DNA from 2 places in the Streptosporangium brasiliense genome. Region 2 is predicted to be linked to the other one. Evidence: riboswitches for the same ligand, from Rfam matches in the RefSeq annotation. Region 2 holds a riboswitch; the other holds the start of a gene.
What was found. A riboswitch is a leader RNA that binds a small molecule or an ion and turns the genes downstream of it on or off. The one in region 2 is predicted to bind guanidine.
Positions count from the first base shown of each region.

Region 1: another riboswitch for guanidine. It lies ahead of J2S55_RS19280 (DMT family transporter); the one in region 2 lies ahead of J2S55_RS42280 (MBL fold metallo-hydrolase).

Region 1 covers NZ_JAUSRB010000002.1:2,269,946-2,277,290, reverse strand. The annotation lists gene J2S55_RS19300 (GNAT family N-acetyltransferase) at 1-216, opposite strand, end outside; gene J2S55_RS19295 (hypothetical protein) at 308-775, shown strand; gene J2S55_RS19290 (SRPBCC family protein) at 800-1,267, opposite strand; gene J2S55_RS19285 (VOC family protein) at 1,310-1,678, opposite strand; gene J2S55_RS19280 (DMT family transporter) at 1,743-2,066, opposite strand; guanidine-III (ykkC-III) riboswitch at 2,083-2,148, opposite strand; gene J2S55_RS19275 (class I SAM-dependent methyltransferase) at 2,144-2,953, opposite strand; gene J2S55_RS19270 (acyl-CoA dehydrogenase) at 3,159-4,982, shown strand; gene J2S55_RS19265 (NUDIX hydrolase) at 5,239-5,973, shown strand; gene J2S55_RS19260 (lipopolysaccharide kinase InaA family protein) at 5,970-6,935, shown strand; gene J2S55_RS19255 (hypothetical protein) at 7,225-7,345, shown strand, end outside.
Region 2 covers NZ_JAUSRB010000002.1:7,280,599-7,287,943, reverse strand. The annotation lists gene J2S55_RS42290 (MarR family winged helix-turn-helix transcriptional regulator) at 76-546, opposite strand; gene J2S55_RS42285 (hypothetical protein) at 667-801, shown strand; gene J2S55_RS42280 (MBL fold metallo-hydrolase) at 909-1,787, opposite strand; guanidine-III (ykkC-III) riboswitch at 1,801-1,868, opposite strand; gene J2S55_RS42275 (nuclear transport factor 2 family protein) at 2,040-2,198, opposite strand; gene J2S55_RS42270 (MarR family winged helix-turn-helix transcriptional regulator) at 2,263-2,721, shown strand; gene J2S55_RS42265 (cysteine hydrolase family protein) at 3,065-3,697, opposite strand; gene J2S55_RS42260 (MFS transporter) at 3,916-5,160, opposite strand; gene J2S55_RS42255 (LysR family transcriptional regulator) at 5,295-6,260, shown strand; gene J2S55_RS42250 (helix-turn-helix transcriptional regulator) at 6,242-7,216, opposite strand.

The sequences.
Region 1 (7,345 bases), 5.0 Mb from region 2:
GCCCGGGATGTAGGTGAGCTGCATGGTGCCCACGACCTCACCGTCCAGCTCCGCCACGATCAGCTCGTTGTTGGGGTCGGCGTCGATGGCCTCGAAGGCGGCGCGGTGCTCGGCGCCGAAGTCGCCGGTGCGGGCGGCGGAGATGGTGTCGTCGGCGATCATGCCCACGATCAGCGGGACGTCCTCTATCCGGGCGGTACGGAAGTTCACTGCCATGGCGGCCAACTTATCGGGGGGACGGAGCTCAGGGGCGGGTCAGGGTTGCTCCCCGATGTGGACAAGGGGCTCGGAAGGGCAGTCTGATGCCATGAACGACGAACTGACTCGACGTGACGAGATGTCCCTCGCCGGAGCGGCGCTGCGCGGGGCGCCGTGGAAGGCCGCCGCGGTGACCGGCGGCGTGGCCGCGGCCGCCAGCTTCGGCATGGGCCTGATCCTGCCCGGGGACGCCAGCCTCACCTGGGCTCTGTCGCTCGGCATCGGCCTGTTCACGCTGATCGCGGCGGTCGGCTCGGTCAGCAGGCCCAAGACCGGCGACCGGGTGACCCGGCAGGCCCGTCTCTGGGCCCTGCGCCACCCCTGGCGGTTCTCCCTCTACCCGGCGCTGGGCGCCGCCGCGCTCATGTATCCCGTGCAGCTGATCGTCGACGACGAAGGCGTCTTCGGCGCGGCGCTGGACGCGCTCCAGGGCGGTGTCGCGGTGTATCTGGTCACCGCCGTCCTGGCCCTGACCCTCAGGGGACGGGGGCAGTCGTCCCTGCCGCACGGTGGCTGAGCGGGTCCGTCCCGCCGGCGGCTCTCACGCCCGCTCGGCCACCCGCTTGATGCCCTCCAGGGTCCGCCGCATGTTGGCCTCGTTGTGGGCGACCCGGTCCCGGACACCGGTGACGAGGCCGCCGATGACCCGCATGAGGGGGTTGCGGGTGGTCCAGGTGCTCTGCTCCACGTGGCAGCCCGTCTCGGTGGGCGTGATACCGAAGCGCCAGACGGCCACGTGGATCAGACCGGCGGCCTGGACGTGGTAGGCGAAGGCCCGGCCGGGCTCGGCGGTGATCACCGTGCAGAGGGTGGACCAGCGCCGCCGCCCGTGCCTGTTGTGCCCGCGGAACCTGGCCCCGGGCCGCGCCTCCCGGACCGGTCCGACCCATCGGGCCCGCTCGCACTCCACGTTCCAGTCACCCATGTCGGTGATGTCGGTGACCAGGTCGTAGACCACCGCGGGCGGCGCCGCGATCTGGATGCTCACGGACGCGCTCGGGGGGCTCATGACCGCAGCATGTCCGACAGAACATCACTCCGGCAAGGGCTGCTACGCCTTCTCGTACCCCGCGCGGCAGACGCAGAACTCGTTGCCCTCCGGGTCGAGCATGGTCACCCAGCCGGTGCCGTCGGGGTTGCGCCGGTCGTCGTGGACCGTGGCGCCGAGCCCTAGCAGCCGCTCGACCTCCTGGTCGCGGGTGGTGCCCTCGGACCCGGTGACGTCCAGGTGGACGCGGTTCTTGACCGTCTTGCCCTCCGGGACCCGGATGAACAGCATGTTCAGCGCGCCCTGGAGGAGGATCTCGTCGTCCTCCTTGCCGCCGTCGGGGTGGATCACCCAGCCGGTGGCCTCGCTCCAGAAGGTCGCCAGCTCGTACGGCTGGGCGCAGTCGAAAGTCACGAAGTGAACGTCAATCATGCGCACACCCAATCGCGACACCACCTAAGTCGTCAAACCGGTTAGCCATGGCGCCCGCGCGGGATCAGTGCCCGCCGCCGGCGAGGTTGAGGCCGACGACTCCGGCGAGGATGAGGGCGATCGAAGCGATCTTGAGGAACGACACGTCGTCGCCGAGGAACAGCATGCCCAGCGACGCGGTGCCGACGGCACCGATGCCGGTCCAGACGGCGTAGGCCGTACCGACCTCAAGGCTCTTGAGACCGACCGCGAGCAGGCCGAAGCTGAGCACGGCGAAGACGACGAATCCGACGCTCGGCAGCGGCACGGAGAACCCGTGGCTCATCTTGAGCGAGTAGGCCATCGCGACCTCGAACAGACCCGCGACGATGATGATGACCCAAGCCATGACGGCTCCCTCCACAGGAGCGTCGTCTTTTCAGGCCGGGTACGGCGCGTCTCGTCCGGGAGCCTCCCGTCGGGGGCTCATCCGCTGGAACGCTGCGGGTCTCCTTCTGATTCCCACCAGAGTGTGAACCACCGCTCGCGCGGCAGCGGCCACATGTCCAGCTCGACCACCGCCGCGATGACCTCTGCGGCCCGGTCCTGACCGAGGCAGAGCCGCCGGCATGCGCTCTCGGCCAGCTCCTCCAGCGTGCCGAAGCGGCTCAGCGGGGCCGGCCGCCACTCGTGGCGGACCTCGTGGCCGAGCGCCTCGGCGACGGCGATCACGTCGTGGGCCGTGGGCCGCTCCGGGCGGCGCAGGCCGTGGAAGTGCTCCCACAGGGGGGTGAGCCAGCTCATCGGATGGCGCTCGGTGAGCTCCAGGACGACCCGGCGGCGGGCGTGGCCGGACAGCTCGGTGAGGAAGGCCGCCAGGTCGGGCACGTTGTAGACGACGTGGGCGGCGACCGCCACGTCCGCCACCGGGGTCTCGGCCGCGACGTCGGGCCACCGGCCCCGGACGGTCCGGACGGGGACGCCCAGCGCGTCCGCCCGGGACGTCAGCTCGGCCAGCATGTCGGCGGAGGGATCGACCGCGATCAGCTCCCCCAGGCTCCCGGCCAGCGGCAGCGAGGCGGCCCCGGCGCCGGCGCCGACGTCCAGCACGGTCCCCCCGGCCGGGAGCGCCTCGGCGGTCCGGGCGAGGGTCGGCCCCTCCGGCTCCGCGAGCGCGAGGTCGGTCCGTCCGGCGAACCGGGCCGGCGAATGCCCCCAGGGGTTCTCCGGCGCCCGCGCCACGATCTCGTCGGGGATGGCCCACTGGGCGAGGTCCGATCGCCACTGTTCGTCCATGCGGCCGAGCTTAGGAAAATTCGCCGGGCCGGTCGATCAACGTCAGGGCCGGGAGTCGCCCAGGTCACCTGACCTTCCCCGGAGGAGTGTGACAAACGTCCTATCAGTACGGTTTTCTAGGGGTTACTGACGGGTAGCATTGTCGGTAAGGTTACTGGCCAGTATGTAAGAGTCCCGGTTCCCCCGGTTTCAAGGAGCAGACCCCATGGGCCACTACAAGAGCAACATCCGTGACCTGGAGTTCAATCTCTTCGAGGTGTTCGGGCGCCGGGACATCCTGGGCACCGGCCCCTACGCCGACCTTGACGAGGACGTCGTGCGGACCATCCTCGACGAGGTCAACCGCCTGGCGACCGGCGTGCTCGCCGACTCCTTCGAGGAGGGCGACCGCAAGCCCCCGGTCTTCGACCCCGCCACCGGCACGGTGACGATGCCGGAGGGCTTCAAGAAGTCCTTCGCCGCCTACCGCGACGCCGGCTGGACCAACATCGGTCTGCCCGCCGAGATGGGCGGCCCCGGCCTGCCCAACAGCGTGAACTGGGCGCTGGCCGAGATGATCCTCGGCGCGAACCCGGCGATCTGGATGTACGCCAGCGGCCCGGCCTTCGCCCACGTGATGCACGCGATCGGCACCGAGGACCAGAAGCGCTACGCGCAGCTGGCCATCGACAACCAGTGGGGCGCCACCATGGTGCTCACCGAGCCCGACGCCGGTTCCGACGTGGGCGCCGGCCGCGCCAAGGCCGTCCGGCAGCCCGACGGCACCTGGCACATCGAGGGCGTCAAGCGCTTCATCACCAGCGCCGAGCACGACATGGCCGACAACATCTTCCACCTGGTCCTGGCCCGCCCCGAGGGGCACGGCGTGGGCACCAAGGGGCTGTCGATGTTCCTGGTCTCGAAGTACCACGTGGACCTGGAGACCGGCGAGCTCGGCGAGCGCAACGGCGTCTACGTCACCAACGTCGAGAAGAAGATGGGCCTGAAGGTCTCCACGACCTGCGAGCTCACCTTCGGCGAGAAGCACCCGGCCGTGGGCACGCTGATCGGCGAGGTGCACGAGGGCATCAAGCAGATGTTCATGATCATCGAGCATGCCCGGATGATGGTCGGCACCAAGGCGATCGCCACGCTCTCCACCGGCTACCTGAACGCCCTGGAGTACGCCAAGGCCCGCGTGCAGGGCGCCGACCTCACCCAGATGGCCGACAAGTCGGCGCCGCGCGTGACCATCACCCACCACCCGGACGTGCGCCGCGAGCTCATGCTCCAGAAGTCGTACGCCGAGGGCATGCGGGCGCTGGTCCTGCTCACCGCCACCTACCAGGACGCGGTGCAGATCGCCGGCTTCGAGGGCCGCCGCGACGAGCACGCCGAGGCGATGAACGACCTGCTGCTCCCGCTGGTCAAGGGCGTCGGCTCCGAGCGCTCCTACGAGCTGCTGGCCCGGTCGCTGCAGACCCTGGGCGGCTCGGGCTACCTGCAGGACTACCCGATCGAGCAGTACATCCGGGACGCCAAGATCGACTCCCTCTACGAGGGCACGACGGCGATCCAGGGCCTGGACCTGTTCTTCCGCAAGGTCCTGCGCAACCAGGGCGCGGCCCTCGGCGCGCTGTACGGCGACATCAAGTCCTTCGCCGCCTCCGAGGCCGGCAACGGCCGCCTCAAGGAGGAGCGCAAGCTCCTCGACGAGGCCGCCGACGAGGTCAAGGCCATGGCCGACACCATGGCGGGCTGGGCCATCGGCTCGCTGGAGACGCCGCAGGAGGTCTACAAGGTCGGCCTCAACACCACCCGGTTCCTCCTCGCCCTGGGCGACCTGGTGATCGGCTGGCTGCTGCTGCGCCAGGCCGAGGTGGCACTGACCGCGCTGGGCTCCTCCGACCGCGACAAGCCCTTCTACACCGGCAAGGTCGCCGCGGCCTCGTTCTTCGCCCAGACCGTCCTGCCCAGGCTCGCCGCCGAGCGCCGCGTGCTGGCCGCCACCGGCCAGGACCTGATGGAGCTCCCGGAAGAGGCCTTCTGACCTCTCCCACCCCGGCCACCTGCTCCCGCGGCAGGCCGGGCGAGGGGCGTCCCTGTTCCACAGGGGCGCCCCTCGCCCATTTCCCCTGCCCCCGCCCCTCCCCGCACAGAGTCCTCCAGCTCCCCGCACAGAGTCCTCCGTCCCTCCGCACAGATCTCCCGCCCCTCCACGCGGACACGGGGAGGCGGGGAGGCGCGTTGACACACGGGACAAGTTATTCTCATATTGAGAGTATCTTGGATGGGGAGGACATGCGATGGACGGATCCCAGTTCCCGGCCGGCTACGATCCGCGGGCCTTCCCGGCGGTCGCGGTGACGGTCGACGTGGTGGCGCTGACCATCCGCCAGGGCGCGCTGCAGGTGCTGCTGGTCGAGCGGGGCGAACAGCCCTACGCGGGACGGTGGGCGCTGCCCGGGGGGTTCATCCGGCCGGGCGAGGATCTGCCTGAGGCCGCGGCGCGGGAGCTGGCCGAGGAGACCGGGCTCACCCCGCGGGCGCACATCGAGCAGCTCGCCAGCTACGGGGCCCCGGAGCGGGACCCCCGGATGCGGATCGTGTCGGTCTCCTACCTGGCCTTCGCGCCCGACCTGCCCGATCCCCGCCCCGGTACGGACGCGGCGGACGCCGCCTGGCACCGCGCCGACCGGCTGCCGGAGCTGGCCTTCGACCACGGCCGCATCCTCGGGCACGGGCTGGAGCGGGCGCGGGACAAGCTGGAGTACACCCCGCTGGCCACCACGTTCGTGGGCGAGACGTTCACGATCTCCGAGCTGCGCGGCGTCTACGAGGCCGTCTGGGGCCTGCCGCTGCACGCGGGCAACTTCCACCGCAAGGTCCTGTCGGTCCCCGGATTCGTGGAGAGCACCGGGGAGACCACCGAGAGCGGCGGAGCCCGGGGCGGCCCCCGGGCGAGGCTCTACCGGGCCGGCGACGCCAAGCTCCTGCACCCCGCGCTGCTGCGGCCCGCCCGCGAGGAGGAGGTCAGATGACCACCACGGCCGAGGCGGTCGCCCTGGTGGCCGCCGCCCGCACACCGGACGACCTGTTCGGCCGGGAGGCCCCGCACCGGGCGTACCGGCGGCTGGCGCGGCTGCTCCATCCCGATCTCGCCTCCGGGCCGGACGCCGCGACGGCCTTCGTCAAGCTCGCGGGGCTGTGGGCGGCGCGGGACCGGGCCGACCGGGCCGCCGAGACGGTGATCACCACCAGGCGCGGCGCCTACCGGCTCACCGGCGTGTTCCGGCGCGGAGCCTCGGCCGTGCTGTACGGAACCGACGGCGACACGCTGCTCAAGATTCCGCACAGCCACATGGACAACGACCTGATGCGGCGCGAGGCGGAGGCGCTCACGACGATCGCGCGGGACGGCGATCCGCTGCTGCTGCCGTACGTGCCCCGCCTGGTGGAGTCCTTCCGGCACCGCTCGGGCGGGGTCGAGCGGCAGGCCAATGTGATCAGCCGGGCGCCGGAGGGGTTCGTGAGCCTGGCGGAGATCGCCCGGCGGCGTCCGGTGCTCGACCCGAGGGACGTCGCGTGGATCTGGCGGCGGCTGCTGGTGGCGGTCGGGACGGCCCATCGCGCGGGGGTGGTGCACGGCGCGGTGTTCGGGCACCACGTGCTGGTCCACCCGATCGACCACGGGCTGATCCTCGTCGACTGGGGCCAGTCGGTCCCGCTGGGCAGGCCGCTGACCGCCCTGGTGGCCCGGCACCGCGACGACTACCCGCCCGAGGTCCTCGCCAGGAGACCGGCGACCCAGGCCACCGACATCCACCTCGCCACCCGCTGCGTCGCCGCGCTCATGGGTGACCAGGCCCCCGCCCCGATCCGCGCCTTCGTCCGGGGGAGCCTGGCGGGCCCGCCGCGCGACGCCTGGCGGCTCCTGCGAGAGCTCGACGACCTGCTCGACGACCTGTACGGCCCCAGGAGGTACCGGCCCCTCCACCTGTGACCTCCGCGCGGGACCTCCCGGGACCGGCCGCGCAGGGCCTCCCGGGGGCCGGCCGTACGGGTCCTGCGGGCCGGCCGTACAGGGGTCCTCCGGGGGGCGGCCGTACGGCGGGCGGGCGCCACACCTGGACACGGAGGCGGCGCCGCAGAGGCGGTGTCATGTCCCGTCACGGAGGGGGGCCAGGAGCTCGATGGTCCGCGCCGGAGCGGGTTGACGCGGCCCCAAGTTATTCTCATACTGAGACTGTCTCTAGTTGAGAATAACGTCTGCCCGGCCTTGGGAGGCCCCCATGGGAAGCGGAATCTGGTCCACCGACGTCTACGCCGCCGCCGCGAGTTACCGCGCGGCCAGCGGTGCCAGCGCCTTCGCCTACAGCGACAGCGGCGCGCGCACCGTGCACGACGACCTCA
Region 2 (7,345 bases):
CGGAGTGATCCGGTCGCCGTACGGGTTCTCCGGCAACAGCGGGGCCGCGACGGACCGCTGGGTGGCGCCGGCGTGTCAGGCGCCGATCCCCAGGAGTTTGCCCAGAAGCGTGCTCAACTGGCCACGCTCCTCGGGCGTAAGAGGGTGGAAGGTGTCCTCGAGGAAGGCCGGGACCGACGTCTGGGCCTCGGCCAGCCGCCGTTGGCCGGAGTCGATGATGGTGACGGCGTAGGAGCGGCGGTCGCGGGGGTTGCGTTCCCTGCGCACGTGGCCCGCCTGTTCCAGGTCGTCGCAGATGCTGACCATGACGCTGCGGTCGATGCGCAGCTCCTCGCTGAGCGTCTGCTGGGAGCAAGGGCCGACGGCGTCGAGCATCTGGAGCACGAGATGCTGCCCGACCCCGAGGCCTTCCTCGGCGGCGTGCGTGTCCGCGGCGCGCGCCACGGCAGCCGAGGCCCGGCACAGTGCGATGTCCAGCCGCTCGGCGGCGAGTTGCGGAAAGTACGTCGGCCGTGCGCGCTCGGCTGTCCTGGTCGTGGTCGCCATCGATCTCCTCTTCGCCCTGCCGCCAGCCTACCGCATACCGTCTTTCCGCCAATCGTTTGACAGCAGATGATTTGTAGTCATACGGTCTCATTCATCTGTCGGCAAATTGTTTGTACTCAGATGGAGAGTGGTCGTGTCACGCCGGCCGGTTACCGCGTCGCGTTCCTGACAGCGGGCGGCTTCTCCCCGCTGGGCGCTCTCATCACCGCCTACGGCCTGCGCTCGCGCCGCCCCGCCCCCGTAGCCACCGCCTGAGTGGTGAAGGCCCTCCACTCGGGGCGGGCCGGTCGATCAGCCGGCCCGTAGGTATCGCGGCCGGGGGCGACGTCGCATCGGGCAGGAGGTCCGATGCGTCGTGCGGCTCATGAGTTCGGCCAGAGGACGAAGAGAGGGTAGGCACGCCGGCTGGGCCGGTCGCCGATCTCCTTGATCGCCGTACGGATTTCGTGCAGGTGCCCGGTGGTCATCTGCAGTGGGGGCTCGTCGGGCTGGTAGGTGGTGCGGATCGGGTAGTCCACGCCTGGCTGCCTGGTCATCTCGATGTGGCAGCCGAGCACGTGGGTGACCGGCCGGCGGTCGGAGAAGTCGATCAGGCGGTCGATGCTCCGGGCGAAGGCCGACCAGTCCTGGATGTAGAGACGGCCCGGGTAGACCGTGTCGCCAGTGAGCAGGAGCCCGGTCCACCGGTCGTAGAACGTGACCGCCGCCTCGTGGTGGCCCGGGGTGGCCAGGCACTCCAACACACGGCCTCCCAGGTCGACCTGGGCCACCACGTCGGGATCCTTGCTGAACCCGAAATACTCCCAGGCGGTGACCAGGTCCGCGCCGACCACCGTGGTATCGGGGCGGCCGGCGAACTGGTCGTCGCCCGCGACGTGGTCGCCGTGCGGGTGGGTGTGCAGCACCAGCAGGTGGTACTCCTCCCGGGGGTGGCGGGCGAGCCGGCCGGCGACGAGCTCGTCGACCACCCGGCGCAAGGGGAAGAACTCGGCGGATGCCGTGGCGCCGGTGTCGATCAACACCGCCCGCGCGTTTCCGAACAGCAGGAACAGGAACGGCGCCTCGTAGTTGATCGCCATGTTCTGCCGCAGGATGAACGTGTGCTCGTCGTAGGCGTGGACCTGGATGTCCGGATCGGTGTTGTGCTTGGCCGACGGTGAGCCGTGAATCCACCGGACGTCCAGCGCGCAAGGCTCCGGAGTCACTCCGGTGAAATCGATCAGGGATATGCCCGCATCCATGACGTCTCCTTCGAGTGCGTCGTCTTTGCAGGCCGGGTACGGCGCACATCTCGTCCGGGGCAAGCGCTTACGGGCTTCCACGGCGACGCTACCACGGCAGTGATCAACTGCTCTCCGTCACCGTGGAACGTCCGGGGTGCCTGTCGCCGCGGCGGAGCGGCGTCGGACCGGCGGATCCTTGATGCCGGGGTGCGGGTCGTATCCGGCCGGAGATTCCCGCCAGGAGGGTGCGCCGGCGGTCGGCCGACTCGATCATGTCCAGGTTTCGGAGTCGTCGGCGAACAGCGCGCCGAACGCCTGGGCGTCACCCGGCGTCCAGGCCGCCAGGAAGTCGGCGAAGAGTTCTTCGATCTGAGTGTTGTCGCCGGTTCGCGTGCTGGGAGTGGTTGCGGTGAGGATGGTTGAGCGCATGGAGGCCTCCGCACATGATATCGTCGTTTCGATTAACGAAATATACGATAACGGAAAGATTCGAATGTCGAAACACAGTGTTTTCGGGGAGATCGCCCTGGAGCTGCGGCAGCTGCAGCAGAGCTTTGACGCTTTCGACGAGGCGGCCGCCGCCCGGCTCGGCCTCAACCGCACCGACCTGCGCTGTCTCGACGTGGTGCTGGCCGACGGCCCGGTGCCCGCGGGCCGGATCAGCCTCGCGCTGAAGCTCAGCCCGGCGGCCACCACCACGGTCATCGACCGGCTGGAGCGCGCGGGCATGGTGGTCCGTTCCACCGATCCGGGTAACCGCCGCCGCGTCCTGGTCGCCGCGACCGACGCCGCCCGCTCGGCCGATGCCGAGATCTTCGTCCCGGTCGGCCAGGCGGGTGCCCGGGCGCTGCAGGAGTACGGGCCGGACGAACTGGCCGTCGTCCTCGATTTCCTGCGTACTGCCCGAAGAGTCCAAGAAGAGCAGGCCGCCCGCGTCAGGGCCCTGTCCTGAGCTGGGGGCAGGCAATGATGAGGGGGGAGGAGGGCCGGCCTTTCCTGTCCGTTCCGCGGTGATGACCTCACGGTCCGCCGATCCCGAAAGGCCGGGTGCCCGACAGCGGCGCAGCCGGGACCATACCGTCTGCCGCGACACCCCGACATGGCCGGCGGTCTCGCTCACCCCCGCGTCGGCGGGGACCGCCGACACCGCCCGACAGCGCTGCTCGACAGCGGACAGACCCACACACAGCTGACCCGTCCGACCGTCTCGGCGGACACATGATCCGTCAGCGGTCAGAACCGAGGTCCGGCCGCTGACAGCGATCCCCCTGACGGTCGCTGATCGTCATTGACGGTTATGCCCTGCCGGTCTTTGCCCGATCGGGATGGCTCTCGTGCAGGAGCGAGCGCAGTTCGGCGGTGTCGACGATGTGGGCCACTCTCGGGAAAATGCTGGTCATCAGGGTCTGGTGGGCTTGCGGGTCCGGGTCGGTGACACCGTCGGAGAGGACGTAGAGCCGGTAGTCGCGGTCGGCGGCGTCAGTGACGGTGGACAGTACGGCGCCGCTGGTGGTGATGCCGGCGATGACCAGGGTGGTGATTCCGCGATCCCGCAGTTGCCGGTCCAGGTCTGTCGTCGACAGCGCGCCGTAGCGGGTCTTGCGGACGGTGATGTCGCCGGGCTCGGGAGCGAGCTGATGGTGGAAGTCTGTGGCGGGATCCGCGTGGTGCATGAGGCGCTGCCGGCCGAGGAAGGAGAAAGTCTTGTTGGCCGGCGGGATCGCCGCCCAGTCGGCTGCGGTGAATCCGACTCGCACGTAGGCGATGGCGGCGCCGTGCGCTCGCATGTCGGCGATGGCGCCGGCCACCCGTGACAGCAGCGCTTCCGGGTCGGCCAGGCCGGGGAGCGAGGCCAGGATTCCCTGCTGGTAATCCAGGACGAGCAGTGCGGCCGTCCGGGGGTCGAGCACCGGGGGCGTGACGGTCATTTCTCTCCTTGGGTGATGAGGGTGCCCTGACACGCGAGACCGCGCGCCGGGGCCGACTACACATTGGGTACGTGAGCCACGATCTGCCGTGCCGCGACCCCACCGGCCTCGGTGAAGGCCGCCGCGCTCATCTCCGAGCCCTACGCGGAGGGGCGGACCGCTCCGACAGGGGTGCGCGACCCGATCGCGGTGACGGCCGTGACGGCCGTGACGGCCCGTCAGGCGCGGCTCGGTGCCGGCTCCGGCTCGGTGAGGGGTGCCGCGGCGCGTCGGGGGAGCAGCAGCGGAGTCGCCAGCAGGAGCACGCCGGCCAGGCCGATGGCCGTGCGCGGGCCGAGCAGGCTGCCCAGCACACCCCATACGGCCGTCAGGAGCGCGGTCGAGACCTTGGTCGTCACCGACCAGGCGGACAGCGTGCGGGCGACCCGCTCGGTCGCGGTGCGTTCGAGGCGGTAGGTGGCGCAGACGGGATTGAAGACCCCGCAGCAGAAGATCAGCCCGAGCTCGACGCCCATCACCAGCAGCAGCCCTCCGGTCCCCGGCCCCAGGAAGGCCAGCCCGATGGGCCAGATCGCGCGCAGCACCCCGGCCGCGACCAGGACCCGGTGCTGCCCGAACCGGGTGACGAGCGGTCGGGCCAGCCGCGAACCGAGCAGCCCGCCGACCGCGGGCGCGGCGAAGGCGAGGCCGTACTGCCACGGTGCGAACCCGAGTTGGCCGAGCATCAGGACGGCCAGCAGCGCGTCGGTGGCCATCACCAGGCCGTTGAACAAGGCGGTGTTGAAGAACAGCGGACGCAGCGTCGCGTCGGCGAGGATGTAGCGCCAACCGTCGAGCAGGTCCCCGGCCCGCATGCGCGCGGCCTCCCGGCGCTCGGGCCGCGGCTCCTGGCCGCCCGCCGCGCGGATGCCCAGGGCCGAGAGCAGGTAGCTGACCGCGTCGGCCACCACCGTCGCCACCGGACCGAGGAGCCCGATCGCGGCACCGCCCAGCGGTGGTCCGATGATCGTGGTCGTCCAGGTCGTGGACTCGAACCGGGCGTTGGCGACGAGCAGGTCCTCGGCCGGCAGCAGCGTCTTCAGGTACGCGCCGGAGGTGGCGCGGAAGGTGATGTCGGCCGCCGCGACGACGGCCGAGACCAGCAGGAGCTGGACGAAGGAGAGCACGCCGAGCGCGAACGCGGCGGGGATCGTCAGCAGCGCCGCGGACCGCACCAGGTCCGTCCCGATCAGCACCGGCCGCTTGCGGCGGAACTCCACCCAGGGGCCGAGCGGCACCGCCACGGCCGCGCCCGCCAAAGCCCCCACGGAGGACAACGCCGCGACCTCCGCCGGCCCGGCATGCAGCACCTGGACCGCGATCAGCGGGAACGCGCCGAAGGCGATCCACGTACCGAGCGCGCTGGTCCCGTACGCTCCCCAGAGCCATCCGAACTGCCGCCCCAACCGATTCCCGCTCCGCATGCCCGACGCTCCTCGCCACTCATCTGCACAACCGATCCGCGATCGCATGCATCAAAGCGCGCGCCGTATCAGGGGATCAAACAACCGTGAGGCCGCTCAGCCACAACCAACGGTTGTACCCATAGGGTGGCCGCATGGACCTCGACACCGTCCGGACCTTCGTCGCCGCCGCCGACGCGGGGCAATTCCAGGAGGCCGCCGCCGAGCTGGCGGTCACCCAGCAGGCCGTCTCCAAGCGCATCGCCGCGTTGGAGCGCGACCTCGGAGTACGGCTGTTCACCCGCACCCCGCGCGGCGCCGAGCTCACCATCGACGGGCAGGCGTTCCTGCCCCACGCCAGGGAACTGCTCCGGGTCGCCGAGCGCGCGGTCGCGTCCGTCCGCACCGGCAGCCGTCCGCTGCGCGTCGACATGATCGCCTCGCGCGGCGCGGCCTCAGGCCTGATGCGCGGCTTCCACCGCGCGCACCCCGAGATCGAGCTCGACGTGGTGATGCTGTTCGACATCGAGACGGCCGTCGCCGCCGTTCGGTCCGGTGTGATCGACGCGTCCTTCCGCGCCGTCGCCGTGCCCGGCCGGCCCCTTCCCGAGGACATCGAGGCCGTCCGGGTGCTCGACGAGCCGCTCCAGCTCCTCACCGGCCCCGCCCACGCGCTGGCGGGCGCCCGGTCGGTGACCCTGACCCAGCTCGCCGGGCACCGGATCTGGATGCCCGGCATCGTCCCCGGTACCGAGTGGGCCGCCTACTACGACGATCTCGTCGCCGAGTTCGGCCTCACCATCGAGGCGACCGGCCCCAACTTCGGCTCAGACGCGCTCCTCGACACCGTCGCCGACACTCCGGCCCTGGCCACCTTCATGGGGGAGCAGACCCGTCTCGTCTGGCCCGCCGACCACGGCCTGCGCCGCATCCCGGTGACCGACCCCACGCCCGTCTACCCGCACTCGCTCCTGTGGCACCGCGACAACCCGCACCCCGCGCTGGCCACCCTCCGTGCCCACCTCGCCGCCACAGTGGCCGGCCACGACGCCGCCGGGACCTGGGCGCCGGACTGGGCGATCCCGCGGAAGGCGACTGACTCTCAGGACGAGACTCCGTAGCGGGTGGCGAGCGCGGTGGCGCGGTTGCGCAGGGAGGTGCGCAGCCACTGCGGGGCCAGGGCTTCCGCGTCCGTGCTGAGCTGCCACAGCGCCCATTCGGCGTGTCTCGGATCTTGGAAGGTCACCTCCAGCCGCAGCCGGCCGTCTGCGTCGGCTTCTTCGGCGCTGACGGCCAGCGCGGTGCCCAGCAGCTCCTCCCGCCGCTCCGGGTTCATCAGTACCAGCACGGTGACTTGGTCGCCGCCGGTCCGAAACCGCGTGCTGCGTTCCTGCCAGGCCCGGTCCAGATCGACCCGTTCCGGTCGCTGTGCGGGTTCGGGGAGCTCCTTGGCGGCCAAGATTCGGGACAGCCGGTAGGTGCGGTCCGCGCCGGACCTCGTGGCCAGCAAGTAGCCCCGGTCGCGTATGGTGACCAGGCCGATCGGGTCCACCGTGCGCCACTTCGGGGTCTGGTCCACAGCCGCGTAGTGGATCTGCAGCTTGTGTCCGGCGAACACCGCGCGCAGGACCTCGGCCGCTATGGCGTCAGGCACCTCCTCGGCGACCAGCCGGCGCGAGAGGAGGTCCACCTCCGGGTCGATGAGCAATCGCTCGGCCGCGCCGGCCGCGGTGTCCCGATAGCTTTCGGGTAGCGCGTCAACCACCTTGAGCATCGCCGAAGCGAGCGCCGAGCCGAGGCCGAATGCCTGCGCGCCGCGCCGCGATCCGGCGACCAGCAGGGCAAGGGCCTCGTCGGGGTTCAGTCCGGTGAGCTCGGTCCGGAAACCGGGCAACAACGCGAAACCGCCGTGCCGGCCGCGTTCGGCGTAGACCGGGACACCGGCTGCGGACAGCGCCTCGATGTCGCGCAGCACGGTGCGGGTGGACACCTCCAGCTCGCGGGCCAGCGCGGTCGCGGACAGCCGACCGTGCTGCCGCAGCAGCAGCACCAGTGAGACCAGCCGGTCGGCGCGCATACGAAAACCTTAGAGGAATACACGACACAGGATGTCGTGATTTGCTGGGAGGTTTGTCAACGCGACGTCAGAGATGGTGGCTACCGAGCCGATGGACGTACGTACTCCCGACGAATCGAATGGAGCTGA